DNA from 4 places in the Leptolyngbya sp. CALU 1928 genome. Region 2 is predicted to be linked to each of the others. Evidence: riboswitches for the same ligand, from Rfam matches in the RefSeq annotation. Region 2 holds a riboswitch; each other region holds the start of a gene.
What was found. Region 2 has a riboswitch for cobalamin ahead of cobG (precorrin-3B synthase). Riboswitches for the same ligand answer to the same signal wherever they lie in the genome.

Region 1: it holds a riboswitch for cobalamin, as region 2 does, so the genes downstream of both, AC1S5B_RS19525 (CbtB domain-containing protein) here and cobG (precorrin-3B synthase) in region 2, are expected to answer to the same signal.
Region 3: it holds a riboswitch for cobalamin, as region 2 does, so the genes downstream of both, AC1S5B_RS09805 (energy-coupling factor ABC transporter permease) here and cobG (precorrin-3B synthase) in region 2, are expected to answer to the same signal.
Region 4: it holds a riboswitch for cobalamin, as region 2 does, so the genes downstream of both, AC1S5B_RS24405 (fatty acid desaturase) here and cobG (precorrin-3B synthase) in region 2, are expected to answer to the same signal.

The regions. Positions count from the first base shown of each region.
Region 1 covers NZ_JBXBCE010000003.1:299,699-302,905, reverse strand. The annotation lists gene AC1S5B_RS19545 (vWA domain-containing protein) at 1-26, opposite strand, end outside; gene AC1S5B_RS19540 (ZIP family metal transporter) at 129-449, opposite strand; gene AC1S5B_RS19535 (hypothetical protein) at 496-762, opposite strand; gene AC1S5B_RS19530 (hypothetical protein) at 720-1,028, opposite strand; adenosylcobalamin-variant (AdoCbl-variant) riboswitch at 1,307-1,404, shown strand; gene AC1S5B_RS19525 (CbtB domain-containing protein) at 1,440-1,625, shown strand; gene AC1S5B_RS19520 (hypothetical protein) at 1,726-2,880, shown strand; gene AC1S5B_RS19515 (efflux RND transporter periplasmic adaptor subunit) at 2,980-3,207, shown strand, end outside.
Region 2 covers NZ_JBXBCE010000001.1:2,241,915-2,245,121, reverse strand. The annotation lists gene cobG (precorrin-3B synthase) at 1-1,213, opposite strand, end outside; adenosylcobalamin-variant (AdoCbl-variant) riboswitch at 1,271-1,429, opposite strand; gene cbiE (precorrin-6y C5,15-methyltransferase (decarboxylating) subunit CbiE) at 1,484-2,746, shown strand; gene AC1S5B_RS10400 (cobalt-precorrin-6A reductase) at 2,775-3,207, opposite strand, start outside.
Region 3 covers NZ_JBXBCE010000001.1:2,109,752-2,112,958, reverse strand. The annotation lists gene cobW (cobalamin biosynthesis protein CobW) at 1-652, opposite strand, end outside; gene AC1S5B_RS09810 (energy-coupling factor ABC transporter substrate-binding protein) at 688-984, opposite strand; gene AC1S5B_RS09805 (energy-coupling factor ABC transporter permease) at 977-1,708, opposite strand; cobalamin riboswitch at 1,772-1,978, opposite strand; gene leuB (3-isopropylmalate dehydrogenase) at 2,107-3,198, shown strand.
Region 4 covers NZ_JBXBCE010000018.1:357,536-360,742, forward strand. The annotation lists gene AC1S5B_RS24400 (methyltransferase domain-containing protein) at 1-306, opposite strand, end outside; gene AC1S5B_RS24405 (fatty acid desaturase) at 360-1,535, opposite strand; cobalamin riboswitch at 1,916-2,124, opposite strand; gene AC1S5B_RS24410 (cobyrinic acid a,c-diamide synthase CobB) at 2,330-3,207, opposite strand, start outside.

The DNA of each region.
Region 1 (3,207 bases), on a different contig from region 2:
TGGGACATGGCAATAATTGACTGCATAGGATGCAATCGGGAAAAAGTAACATCAGTAAATAGGAGCAACCATTTCCTGATTATCTAATCAGGAATGCTTGGCGTTTTGTTGGAAAATTGATTGCGGTTTCAAGCACTGACAAGCAATGCGGTTGCATACATTACCGCCAGTCCTAAGCTAAATCCAGCCAAGCTGGCTTTGGACAACCACCAACCGCCTAGCTTATAAGCTGTACGGACTAAGTACGCACCGACCTCGACAATAACTTGTAGAATAGCTCCCGCACCAATTGCCAAAAATAAGACTGCCCAGATTGGCGAAAAAGCAAAGGCTCCCAGCCATGTGCCAACAACAGCAGGCAGACCTGCCAGGGCGGTTAGTCCAATCAGAGTCGTTAGTTTAGGGCGGGACTCAACAAGTGGCGCAGCAATGCCAATGCCCTCAGTCACGTTATGCAGGGTGAACCCAATAACCAGGAGTGAACCGAGTGCTGCCTCACCAACGGCAAAAGCAGCCCCGATCGCCCAATCCTTCTCCTAAGTTGGGAATTCCGATTCCCAGGGCTAAGTAAGTCGCCAGTTCAGTGCCCTCTGGAGGTTTGCGAATTCGCCTACCAATGGTAAAAACTGCCAGGAATGAAACGGCTGGGATTATCCAAACCAGAGTACTGCCTGAGAACGCAGAGGCAACATTTGCAGCTTTTTCAATTTCTCGCTCTTCTACCGTAATTTCATATTCCCGCAGGGTACGACCATCAGACAACTTTGAAACCTTACCTGTGCCCAATCGGTCAGCATGGTGTGGGGATTGAAGCCGTTGCGGACATGATTGACCGCTCCAATCGTCATATTGCCACCATAAACGATGGTTGGAGTGGTCTTCAGTTGATTGTGATTGCCATACGAGGTGTGTGCTGGCTGAGTGGAAGTTTGAGCAAATGCAGCCGTTGGCAACAGCTTATCGAGAAAGGTTTCTGCTCCTAAAAGTCCGGCTCCCAGTAGCGATCGCCGGATGAGATTAGGTTCCATACTCAAAATTTCCCGCCGAGAGAACGATGGGGAGGAATTAAGAGATGCCGTGGTAACTCCTGATAGACAAAATTTGCGATTAGAATGTCCACACTTTTTCATAATCCTTTCATAATTCACTTTGCTACGGCTGGTTTGTTCTAAAAAGGTGCGTTACAAAAGGAAACAATCATCAATAGCAAAAATGCAGTAGCTTTATGGGTATCCATGAATCGGTTCTGGTGGGGATCAGCCACCAGAGGTTTCAGGGTTTGAGCAGGCAGAGTCATCCTCTCGTCTTGTCGAACTCAAAACTGGGGAAAGTGCAGTGTAAATCTGCCCCTGTCCCGCAACTGTGATGAGACGTATGTCTCTCAGTCAGAACGCCCACCGATCGCGCCACTCTATCAACCCATCTGCGAGGCACAGATTATGGTCAGTCATTCATCTTTTTGGCAGCGTACTCAGCAAATAACGCTCTCCCTTCCCGTCCAGGCAGGTCTGTTGATCAGTCTTTGTATGCTCATTCTCTGGACGCTCTACTTTTCCACCTACCCACCAGCTCATAACGCCTTGCACGAAACACGCCACCAAACTCTTGCTGTGGCGTGTCATTAAGTCAAACAATTTAGACACATTCCATCACCACCGTTAATCGCTGTCAACGTTAGTTGATAGCTGGTTTGGATGTATCTGCTCCAAAGTTAATGAGGCATTTATGAGACAACTGAAATATGTGTGTTTGTTTCTCGCTGCTAGCGTTATCAGCGGGAGCATTTGGATATTGGCTGTAATCCCTGCCGGATCGCAGCCAGTAGTACAACTTGAGACGAATCCTCCCCTCAGCCAGGTGATTCCCGATTCGGAGCCAGTTCGTTTGAAATTGCGAGTCACCAACGCAGACCGCCAGCCATTACCGGATGCCAATGTTCAGGTGCGACTGTTTACCCCTCCAAAAACGCCCTGGCTGACCTCCGATTTTCCAATTGTTGAAGGTACGACCTTATTGGATCTGAGCGCAACTGCTTCTGCGGGAGAATTGCAGTTTGAGCAAGTGTTGCCCATTCGTGGCACTTATCGAATGGAAGTGAATATCACACCCAAAGTGACAGGAGCATTTGAGCCATTTGAGCAGCCTCTGACATTTGCAGTTTCAGAAAATCCAGTGAAGTATCGAAATTTTGCGATTCTAGCGGCTGTGCTACTGGTAGTGGGATTTGGTGGCGGATGGGTGCTTGGGGGCAATCAATCGGTGAGATCGGGAGAAATTGCGCCCCATCCGGTGCGGATGTTGTTAAGCGGAGGAATTATGGCAGCACTCATTGCTCTCTTATGGGTTAATGTCAGTGCAGAACTTTCGTCCAGTCATGCCGAACATGAAAGCGAAGATCGGGCGATCGCTCCATCTGTGCAGCAATCTCAGGGCATTGAAGCACAGTTATTAGGCGACATCCGGGCAACGGTCGGAAAAACAGCAACCCAAACCGTGCAGGTAAGGAATGTCAAAACGGGAAACCCGATCTCAGATGTCGCGTTGACGATTCAATCAAATGCGATCGAACATCATCAGCATATCTTTACTTACCGAGGTTCGCCTGATGCAATGGGTCAATTCACCTGGCAAGAGCAGTTTTTTGACGGTGCGCCCCATAATGTGATGGTTTATGTGGAGCCGTTGGTAGGCGCTCCGCGATCGTTTCAACCGTTTCAAATCGCTCATCAAATCGATGTTGAGGGAATCGAGCCACCCCTGCTCACACGCTTGATCAGTTTGTTGTACTTTACAGCCTTGTTTGTAGGGGGATTATTGGCTGGGCTATGGCTCAGTCGATGGCAATCTAGAAAGCAACGTCAGGTTTCATCTTCAATCTGAGAGTTAGAGCAAAAACTTTCACCGTACTTTCATTCCCATATGAAAGACTGAATGCTTAGTGTGATTTTTCTATTCTTAAGCGCACCATCATTCAGTACTATGCCTCAATCTTCTGCTCTCCCTGAAGCGAATGCACCGAAGCTGTTTTTGACGCAACGGACAAACCGTTTATCCCTAATCCGTCAACGGCTTGTTTCGAGCCTAGCTCTGAGCCTGTTGTTAGCATCCAATCCAACTGTTGTTTTAGCAGGGGGTGAGCATGGTGGCGCGGAATTTAGCAACAGTAGTGGCGGTCCAAAACCAGTCGAGTTAGATGCGAAGGCTGCC
Region 2 (3,207 bases):
TTTTACAGCCTGTGAGATGAATATTGACAGGACACTCTAACGTGAACTGTTGGTTCAGATGAGTGATCAAGGCGATCGCGTGGGTCTGTGTCTCAGTTGCCGAAGCTGCACAGCCCGGTTTGCCAGCACAGGCCGCGATCGCAGGAGCAAGGCGATCGCTCGATAATCCAAGCGATGACAGAGTTTGCAAAACCTCGGCTTTATGTTCATTAGAAATATCAGGCAGAATCACCGTTTGCCAGGGAGTTAATCGCAGATCACCACATCCAAAGGTTTCAGACAATTGAACCAATCCCAAAAGTTGAGCAGCCGTCAATTGCCCTAATGGCAAGGTGATGCCAATGTAAGATAATCCCGTTTGGTACTGGGGATAAATGCCCAGATGCCCATAGGGTTTTGTAGTAAGCGGGGTTGGGCAATTTTCCACCGGATGGAGAGAACGCGGAAGATAGCTATTGACCCGCTGGAGATAGTGATCTATGCCCCAATCTTGCAGCAAGTGTTTCATGCGCGATTTTTTCTGGGATGCGGGAGCCTGATTCACATAGTCTAGATAAGCCGTTGAGATCGCTGCGACCACCGCTACACAGTCATCTGGCTCAATCAACACCTGGGTATGACACAATTCCTTGCCCGCGCCCAATGCCAATCGAAAATATACACCCGCTGATCGCTCGATTAAATCGTTTACTGGAGGATCAACCCAAACTGCCGATAGCTGGATTTCGTTGTAGCGATGCTCCCAGGGAATACTCGAACGAGTACCAATGCCAACGGCACCACCACCATCAATTCCCACGCTGAATTTGGCAGGCAATCCAGCCAAGTCTGGATGATTCTGAATGTAAGTATCCACTGCCTGTACCAACGGACGGGTATCGATTAGTTCCAGGGGGTCAATCCCGGCGGTAGGGCTAGCCATCACGTTACGCAGATGATCTACACTCGGGTTTTGAGCCGCCAAACCCAGATCTTGTAACGTTTGGAAATTTTCTGGAGTGGGTGGATGTGTGGAGCGAATTTGTAGGTTTGCTCGATTGGTCACTTGAATTGTTTCACTGCCGCACTGTTCAATCAATGTCGCGATCGCTCGTCCCTGTTGACCATTCAACCAGCCGCCGGGAGTACGGATACGAATTAGGTCGCTATCTTGAGCAGGAGTGTTGTAAAACAAACCTGGGCAAACAGCGGGTTGTACTAATTGATCTATCATTCATTTCCTTCTCTGTGCAACGCAGAGAATCGACAGTCCAGTGTTCCTAAGAACACGCTTTGAAGTGGCATTCTGACTCAGCCCATTTTGGATTTGAGATTTAGACGTTGAACTGGAATTGAATCACCATCCAATCTAAATCACTCATCTAAAACCGCCTTACAGTTGCGGCACAGTACCGGAATCGCACCGGGTTTTCCCACTATCAAGCCACAGCAGCATAGCATAGACGATGGAACCGACCTTTATTCCCCAAATCATTCTTAAAACATGGGCAGCGACGATTTTAGGCAAAAATGGCTCTCGATCGTGGGTATCGGTGAAGACGGACTGAACGGGTTAAACCAAGTGGGGCGATCGCTGTTCTCTCAAGCCACTGTGATAGTGGGGGGCGATCGCCATCTTGCCATGTTGCCCCCCGAAGACACCCGGGAACGCATCCTCTGGACTTCCCCGATTGAAGACTCTATCAATCAAATTATTCAGCGTCGCGGACAGGCAGTGTGTGTCTTAGCCAGCGGCGATCCGATGTGCTATGGCATTGGTGTGACCCTGACGCGTCGGATTGCAATCTCAGAGATGACGATCGTTCCGGCTCCCTCCGCTTTTAGTCTTGCCTGCGCCCGTTTGGGCTGGTCACTGACCGAGATCGAAACCCTCAGCCTGTGCGGTCGTGATCCTACTCTGTTGAATGCCCTACTCTACCCAGAGGCGCGAATCTTGATATTAAGCGCAGACAAATCGACTCCGGCAACCGTTGCCCAACTGTTGACCCAACAAGGATTTGGCAATAGTCAAATCACTGTCCTAGAACGCATGGGCGGCACCCAGGAACGCATCACCGAAGGCATCGCTTCCACTTGGTCTATCGCCGACCTCGCCGACCTCAACACGATCGCCATTCACGCTCATTTCTCCCATCCCTCCACTCTTTCTCCCCTCCACTCCTCTACCCTCCACTCCTCTACCCTCCTCCCCGGACTCCCCGACACCGCCTACCACCACGACGGACAACTTACCAAACGCGAAGTTCGCGCCATTACGCTCTCTGCCCTTGCGCCCTTACCCGGACAACTGCTCTGGGACGTGGGCGCAGGCTGTGGCTCGATCGCCATTGAGTGGCTAAGGAGCGATCGCCGCTATCGAGCGATCGCCATTGAACAGCATCCTACCCGCCTGCAATATATTGCCGATAATGCGATCGCCCTAGGAACGCCCAATCTCACCATCATTGCTGGAGCCGCCCCGATCGCCTTGAAAGGATTGCCAGAACCCGATGCAATTTTTATTGGCGGTGGCTTGACTACACCCGAATTATTTGAAACTTGTTGGCAAGCACTGCGTCTAGGAGGTCGCTTGGTTGCTAATGCCGTCACCGTTGAAAGCGAACAGATGCTATTCCAGTGGCAGCATGAATTAGGCGGCGAACTGAGCCGGATTGCGATTCAACGGGCAGAACCCGTGGGCAAATTTCTGGGGTGGAAGGCAATGGCTCCCATCACTCAATGGGTTGTAGTGAAAGAGTCAAGGTAAGCCGATGATTGGGGTAAAAACTCATCCATTATTTTGACACCTGATCTCTGAGCCAAGCGATCGCGCTTTTCACATCTACAACTTTTTCTCCAGTTGGAACGGCTGGGCGTTGCACCATTACCACTGGAATCCTTCGTTCTCGTGCGGCGATAATTTTGGCGTAAGTGGCATCTCCGCCGCTATTTTTGCTGACGATCGCCCCAATCTCATACTGCTGCAACAGCGATCGCTCATTTTCCAATGAAAAAGGGCCGCGATCGAGTAATAGTTTTCCCGGTGGCATCGGCGTACCTGGCGAAGGGGGATCGATCATTCGCATCAGAAACCAATTTTTCAGGGGGGCAAAAGCCGCGAGTTCTTGCCGACCGATCGTTAGAAAGATCCGCTGGGCTAATCCTGGCAAAACTGTTGCAGCCGCAGCATTACTGTCTACATCGATCCAATCATCACCTGCCACCGAT
Region 3 (3,207 bases), 130 kb from region 2:
CTTGACAAGCAATGATTTTCACGCCAGTTCGCAATTCTTGCTGAACGCGGTTTCTCACCTGGGTCTGGGTTTGCAGATCGACGCGATCGCTCTTAGTCAGCAGCACCAAATCGGCGCAGGCAAGCTGATCTTCAAACAGTTCTTCTAAGGGAGTTTCGTGATCTAGATTAGGGTCGGCTAGGCGCTGCTCGTTTAATGCCCCCAGATCGGCGGCGAGGGTGCCCGTTGCCACGGCTTCGCAATCCACGACCGTGATCACTGCATCCACCGTTGCGCCTGTGCGAATTTCTTGCCAGCGAAACGCTTGGATCAATGGCTTGGGCAAGGCTAACCCAGAGGTTTCAATCAAAATACAGTCGATGCGATCGCGCCGCTTCAACAGTTCTTGCATCGTCGGCAAAAACTCTTCTTGCACGGTGCAGCACAGGCAACCGTTGTTCAGTTCCACAATATTGGTCGCACTGGGTTCGCCATCTTCATCACACACTTGGCACGATCGCAGCAAGTCGCCATCAATGCCGATTTCGCCAAACTCATTCACCAATACGGCGATGCGGCGACCTTGATTGTTTTGCAATTGCTGACGGATTAGCGTCGTTTTGCCACTACCGAGAAATCCGGTAATGACGGTTACTGGAATTTTTGCAGCCATAAGACTCTCTATAAATTAAATGTGCAGTGCTGTAGCTAAGGATCAGTTTTTTTACGAGCTTGCGATCGCCCTTTGTATAAGCCCAAAACATAGCCCGCGATTCCGGCACCAATTCCTGCCTGGGCTGCAAATAAAAACGTTTGAATTTCAGGACCCGAATCTTTAATCAAAGGGTTAAACCAGGGTTTGTAGTCTGGATGAATCTCCTGAATTGCGGCGGTATTATTGCCATCGGTTGCGCCAAACTCTTTTCCTTGCAGCACAAAAAGAGGTCCTAGCGCCAAAATGACTACCCCCAACAGCAGCAGCCAGCTACTCGACAATTTATTCATGAGTGATGGCTCCTGTTTCAAAGATGTTGAGAGCTTGCAATTCCTGTTGCCCATATTTTTGCAGCCAGCCCCAAACCAGCACTGTCAGTAAGCCTTCACTGATGGCTAAGGGGAGTTGGGTGATGGCAAAGATGCCAACAAACTTAGCGAATGAGGCAAGAAAACCGCCCTGAACAGCCGGAAATGCCAAGGCTAATTGCACAGCGGTGGTTAAATAGGTGAGCAAATTTCCTAGCATTGCAGCGAGAAAAACGGCTAGTTTTTGCTTGCCAGTTCTAATCACCAGATTGTAAACAACGAAGGCAACTAGCGGTCCGACGATCGCCATCGAAAAAACGTTTGCGCCCAAGGTCGTCACGCCACCATGAGCCAGCAGAATAGCCTGAAAAATTAGCACTAGCGTCCCTAACACGGTCATGATCAGCGGACCGAATAGGATGGCACCTAAGCCCGTGCCTGTGGGATGGGAACAACTGCCCGTGACCGATGGAATTTTGAGCGCCGACAAGACAAAGGTGAATGCGCCTGCCAACGCCAGCAGCAGCTTCAGTTCAGGGTATTCCTTGGTAATACGGGTCAGCGATCGCAGCCCTACCACAAAAAACGGCAGCGACACCGCCCACCAAAACAGCGCCCACTGCACGGGCAGAAACCCCTCCGCAATATGCATGGCAGCGGCAGGAGTTGCCGAGCCGAGTAATAAATAACAAGTCAAGCCAGCCATGCTTCCCAGGCTGACCCATTTTCGATGATATGCCTTCACTCTGTACCTCGCAGATGAGACGGTGTGTAGTGTGACTATCGGCAGGCGTTCTGACTTAAGGAGTTTTGAGTTTTGAGTTCTTAGTTTTGAGTTGGATTGCCTGACTCAAAATTCAAGACTTAAAATTCATTCCTTCTTTTACAGTTGCGGGACAGTGGCAGATTTACACTGCGCTTTCCCTGTTTCCTCCAACGGCTGTTTCCCGTTGAAACCGATCAGTCAACGTTTAGCTTACTGGATTAGCAGCATTTCGGAGATCTTCGTCAAGAAAGTTTTTATCTAAAGTTGAGGCGGCTGGTTTGGGATGCCGTCTTGACTTATGATGGATAGCCTGTGAAATATTTCCATCCAAACGCCCTATGACTCAGCCCTACCGCATTACCCTACTTCCTGGTGACGGCATTGGTCCCGAAATTATGGCAGTTGCCGTGGAGGTGATGCAGGTGGTGGGAACCCAGCTAGACCTGAGCTTTGAGTTTGAGGAAGCGCTGTTGGGTGGGGCGGCTATAGAGGCGACGGGTGAACCCCTGCCGATTGCCACGGTAGAAACTTGTAAAACCAGTGATGCGGTGTTGCTGGCGGCGATCGGTGCCCCCAAATACGACACATTGCCGCGACATCTGCGTCCTGAAACTGGATTGCTCGGCATTCGATCAGCGCTGGGGTTGTTTGCCAACCTGCGCCCTGCCAAAATTTTGCCCCAGTTGATCGATGCTTCCAGCCTCAAGCGAGAAGTGGTGGAAGGCGTAGACATTATGGTGGTGCGGGAGTTGACGGGTGGCATTTACTTTGGACAACCCAAGGGCGTGTTTACTACGGAATCGGGTGAAAAGCGTGGCGTAAACACCATGGCATATGCGGAGTCGGAAATTGACCGGATTGGGCGCGTGGCGTTTGAGGCAGCCCGGAAGCGCAACAAGCGGCTTTGTTCTGTGGATAAGGCGAATGTGCTGGAAGTGTCGCAACTCTGGCGCGATCGCATCACTGCCCTATCTGCCGACTATCCCGATGTAGAACTGTCTCATATGTATGTAGACAACGCCGCCATGCAACTCGTCCGCAATCCACGTCAGTTCGACACCATCGTTACAGGCAACCTCTTTGGCGATATTCTGTCCGATGAAGCCGCCATGCTCACGGGCAGCATCGGCATGTTACCGTCTGCCAGTTTGGGGGCTGCAAATCCAGGTTTGTTTGAACCGGTGCATGGCTCTGCCCCTGATATTGCCGGACAAGATAAGGCAAATCCTTTGGCGCAAGTCTTGAGTGCGGCGATGATGTTGCGCTATGGGCTAGATCAACCTGCCGCAGCCGATCTCATTGAGCAAGCCGTAATGAAGGTGCTGGATCAGGGCTATCGTACGGGCGATATCATATCGGAAGGGATGACCCTGCTGGGCTGCAAGGCAATGGGGGCAGCCTTAGTTAGAGCATTAGCAGACTTGCCGTAAGGGTTGCAT
Region 4 (3,207 bases), on a different contig from region 2:
GATTGCGGTGACGGCAAAGCCATAGTCTCGCGCTAAAATACGGCTGCTGCCGCCAATCCCGCATCCCACGTCTAAAATAGTAGTGCCAGGGGGAAGCTGAGCTAACCCGCCCCAGCTCACCATTTCATGTACAAAGTCAGATTTAGCCGTTAGAAAATCCTTGCGTTGCGGCGGCGAACCGTAGTGACCCAGGTGAATATGATCACCCCAATAGAACTCCAGAATCCCATCTTCAGTCCATTCATCGTAAGAGTTGGCAACCGAGTCAGAGGATTGATAGCGACGAGCCGTAAAGAGATAGAGCACGATGCCTGCTATCAGTAGTGCGAGGAGAAGGCCAAGTACAGCAACAAATAAGTTCATTTAGATAAAACCTCAACCTTTTGGACGATCGCTTTTGCTATCTCAATTTTGTTTGGAATACTTTGTTCTGCATCTCCGATGGGTTGGACAGTTTGACGAAATGATGCGATCGAAACTAAACGACTTGAGGCAGAATCCCACAGGATAAATTTGAAACAATCAGGAATATCGATTATTCGCAACTTTTTTACCTGAGTGAGTAAGTGTCTATTCTGATTATGGCAAGCCTCAAGATTGTAGTTAGGAATTCTTTCGGAAAGATGATGGATATTATGATATCCAATATCTGCGGCAAACCATTTGAGCACTGCTGGCAACTCTAGATAGCTACTGCCCGCGATCGCGCCCTGTAAGTAGTCCCAGTCTTCGGTTTTGTGGGCATAAGAGCCATCAAAGTTGTGCTGCACAAAAAAGACACAGATAAAGATTGCCGCCGCGCCCGTCAGCGTGATTGAGTAAACGCTTAGAAAGAACCCAAATCCCAGTAGGTAACCGAAGAAAATCCAACTGCTGACTACGCAAATGTTATTGAAAAGCAAATCCCAAAACTCAGCCGCTGTATACCAACTTCTAGATTTGTGAGAAGAGATAATTTTTGCGAAACCCATGCCGGGGTTGCTTTTCAAGCAAGTCAATACATGACGGAGAAAATCATAAGTTCCCACGATTAGAGCCAGTCTTGACTTAATCGCCAGGTAGAAAAAACCACCCGGAAAAACCATCAATGGGTGTCTTAAGAACTCATACCGCCGCTGAGCCAATGGACTCAGTTTGGCGAATTCTTCAGTTGAGAGCAAGGCAGAGGGTCCACGATACCGCTCCCAATCGCCGTTTGTTTTATGATGATAGGCATGTCCCCTTGACCAAGGATATTGAGGGATTGCGTTGATCACACCCAAGATAAAGCCGACCAACCGATTAGCCCGTTTTGCACGAAAAAGCGAATAGTGTCCGCAATCATGCATTAAAGAAAAACATCGCACTGAAAAAAGTGTGATCAAAACCATAATGGGCGGCAGCAATAAAACGGAAATAGCTGCGGCTTTAACGGCTAAAAACCATAAAAGAAAATAGGGGACGACTGTATTAAGAATTTGATAAGTTGCGAGTAAATCATTGCTTTTTACGTAGGGAATTAAAACAAAATCTGACTTTTTAACCGTAATTTCCATTCAAATAAATCTCTTATGAATAAGCTCAAGGAATTACCCGCATCGCTGATTGACTATCCCTATTTAGGGACGTGCGATCACTTCAAGTTAGATTGCTACAGCTTTGATGTTTGATGCGCGATCGGTCTAAACAGGGCGATCGCTCTCCTTAGATCTCCCATGAACATGGACATGAGAACATCAGCCGTTAGACCATGATTTTCATTTATGAGTTCACTATCAGAATTGCAATGGCTAAAACGCCGTCAAATTTCAGCCATCCGTTAAAGGCAATCGGCTAGGGTTGCCATAAGCTATTTGCTGCTGTGATGCGACTTGCTGTCAGCCCATTGAAACCGAAAAAAGCTTTTAGACACAATCTGTACCTCGCAGATAGGGGTGAACGTTAACCGCGATCGGCGGGCATTCTGACTAGAGAAAGTTTTGAGTTTTGAGTTCTCAGTTTTGAGTTAAATCAACAGGCTCAAAATCTAACGCTCATCACTCATTGCTTCCTTTACAGTTGCGGGACAGTGCCGGATTCACACCGAACTTTCCCCCTTGCGTCTGATGGCTGCTCCCCATCAGAACCGATATCATCTTAGACATTAGCATAGTTTAGGAATAGAGGTTTGACATCTTCGTTGGGCTGAAAGTTGATCAAACGCACCCAGTTCTAAGATTGGGCTATTGGTTGAAAGCCCATCCTACCGACTGATCAAGTGTATTGTTATCCGATCAACTCACTGGAACAAGACACAGTGATTCAGTGAGTTGATCGCTTTGTGGATATTGGATTGTTGAACTAGAGTCGATTACTTGAACCCCGCTTGATAGTGCTGACACTGGTGCAACAATCGCTGGATCAGCCTAGGCTTTCCGCCAAAATGTAGATGTAGATAGGATGCATGAACTTGAAGCGGTTGCCATCCTTCGGTTTGATGTAGCATGCCGTCATAGTTTTGCATTGCAAATATCGGTTGTTCTGGCTCGGCGGTTAAGTAGGAGCGATGGAATTCGTGTCCCCAAATGATTTCACCGGCATCAATCAAGGCGGTCGATCGCTGTACGGTTGCCTGTCGATAGCCCAAGGTCAGTCGCTTACCCATTTGCGCGTCTGTTGGCAAGATTCCCACCATAGAATATGCCTGCGATTCAAAATCAATGATGCGATCGCACAAATACATCAATCCCCCACACTCGGCATAAGTGGGCATTCCGGCGACGATCGCCGTTTTCACTGCTTGCCGTATCGTTTGATTGTCGCTTAATGCCGCTGCAAATACTTCTGGAAAACCGCCGCCAAAGTAGAAACCGTGGATGTTTTCGGGGAGGACGCGATCGCAAATCGGACTCCATTCCACCAGTTCAAATCCAGCCGCTTGGAGCAGATCGAGGTTGTCGGCATAGTAGAAGCTGAAGGCGCGATCGCGGGCAATGGCAAGGCGGGGTGTCGGGGTGTCGGGGTGGCGGGATGAGGGGGAGAGGGGGAAAGGGGGAGGGGGAGAGGGAGAAGGAGCCTGAAGGCGAGGGGAGAGGATGTCCCAGTTGAAGCAGGTTTCGCCGAGGTGGGCAAGATGATCGATGACGGTTTTTAGTTGAGGAAGTTCGGCGGTGGGGATGAGTCCGAGGTGGCGATCGGGAATGGTGATTTCGTCTTGTCGTCGCAGAACTCCGAGAATGGGCAGGTTGA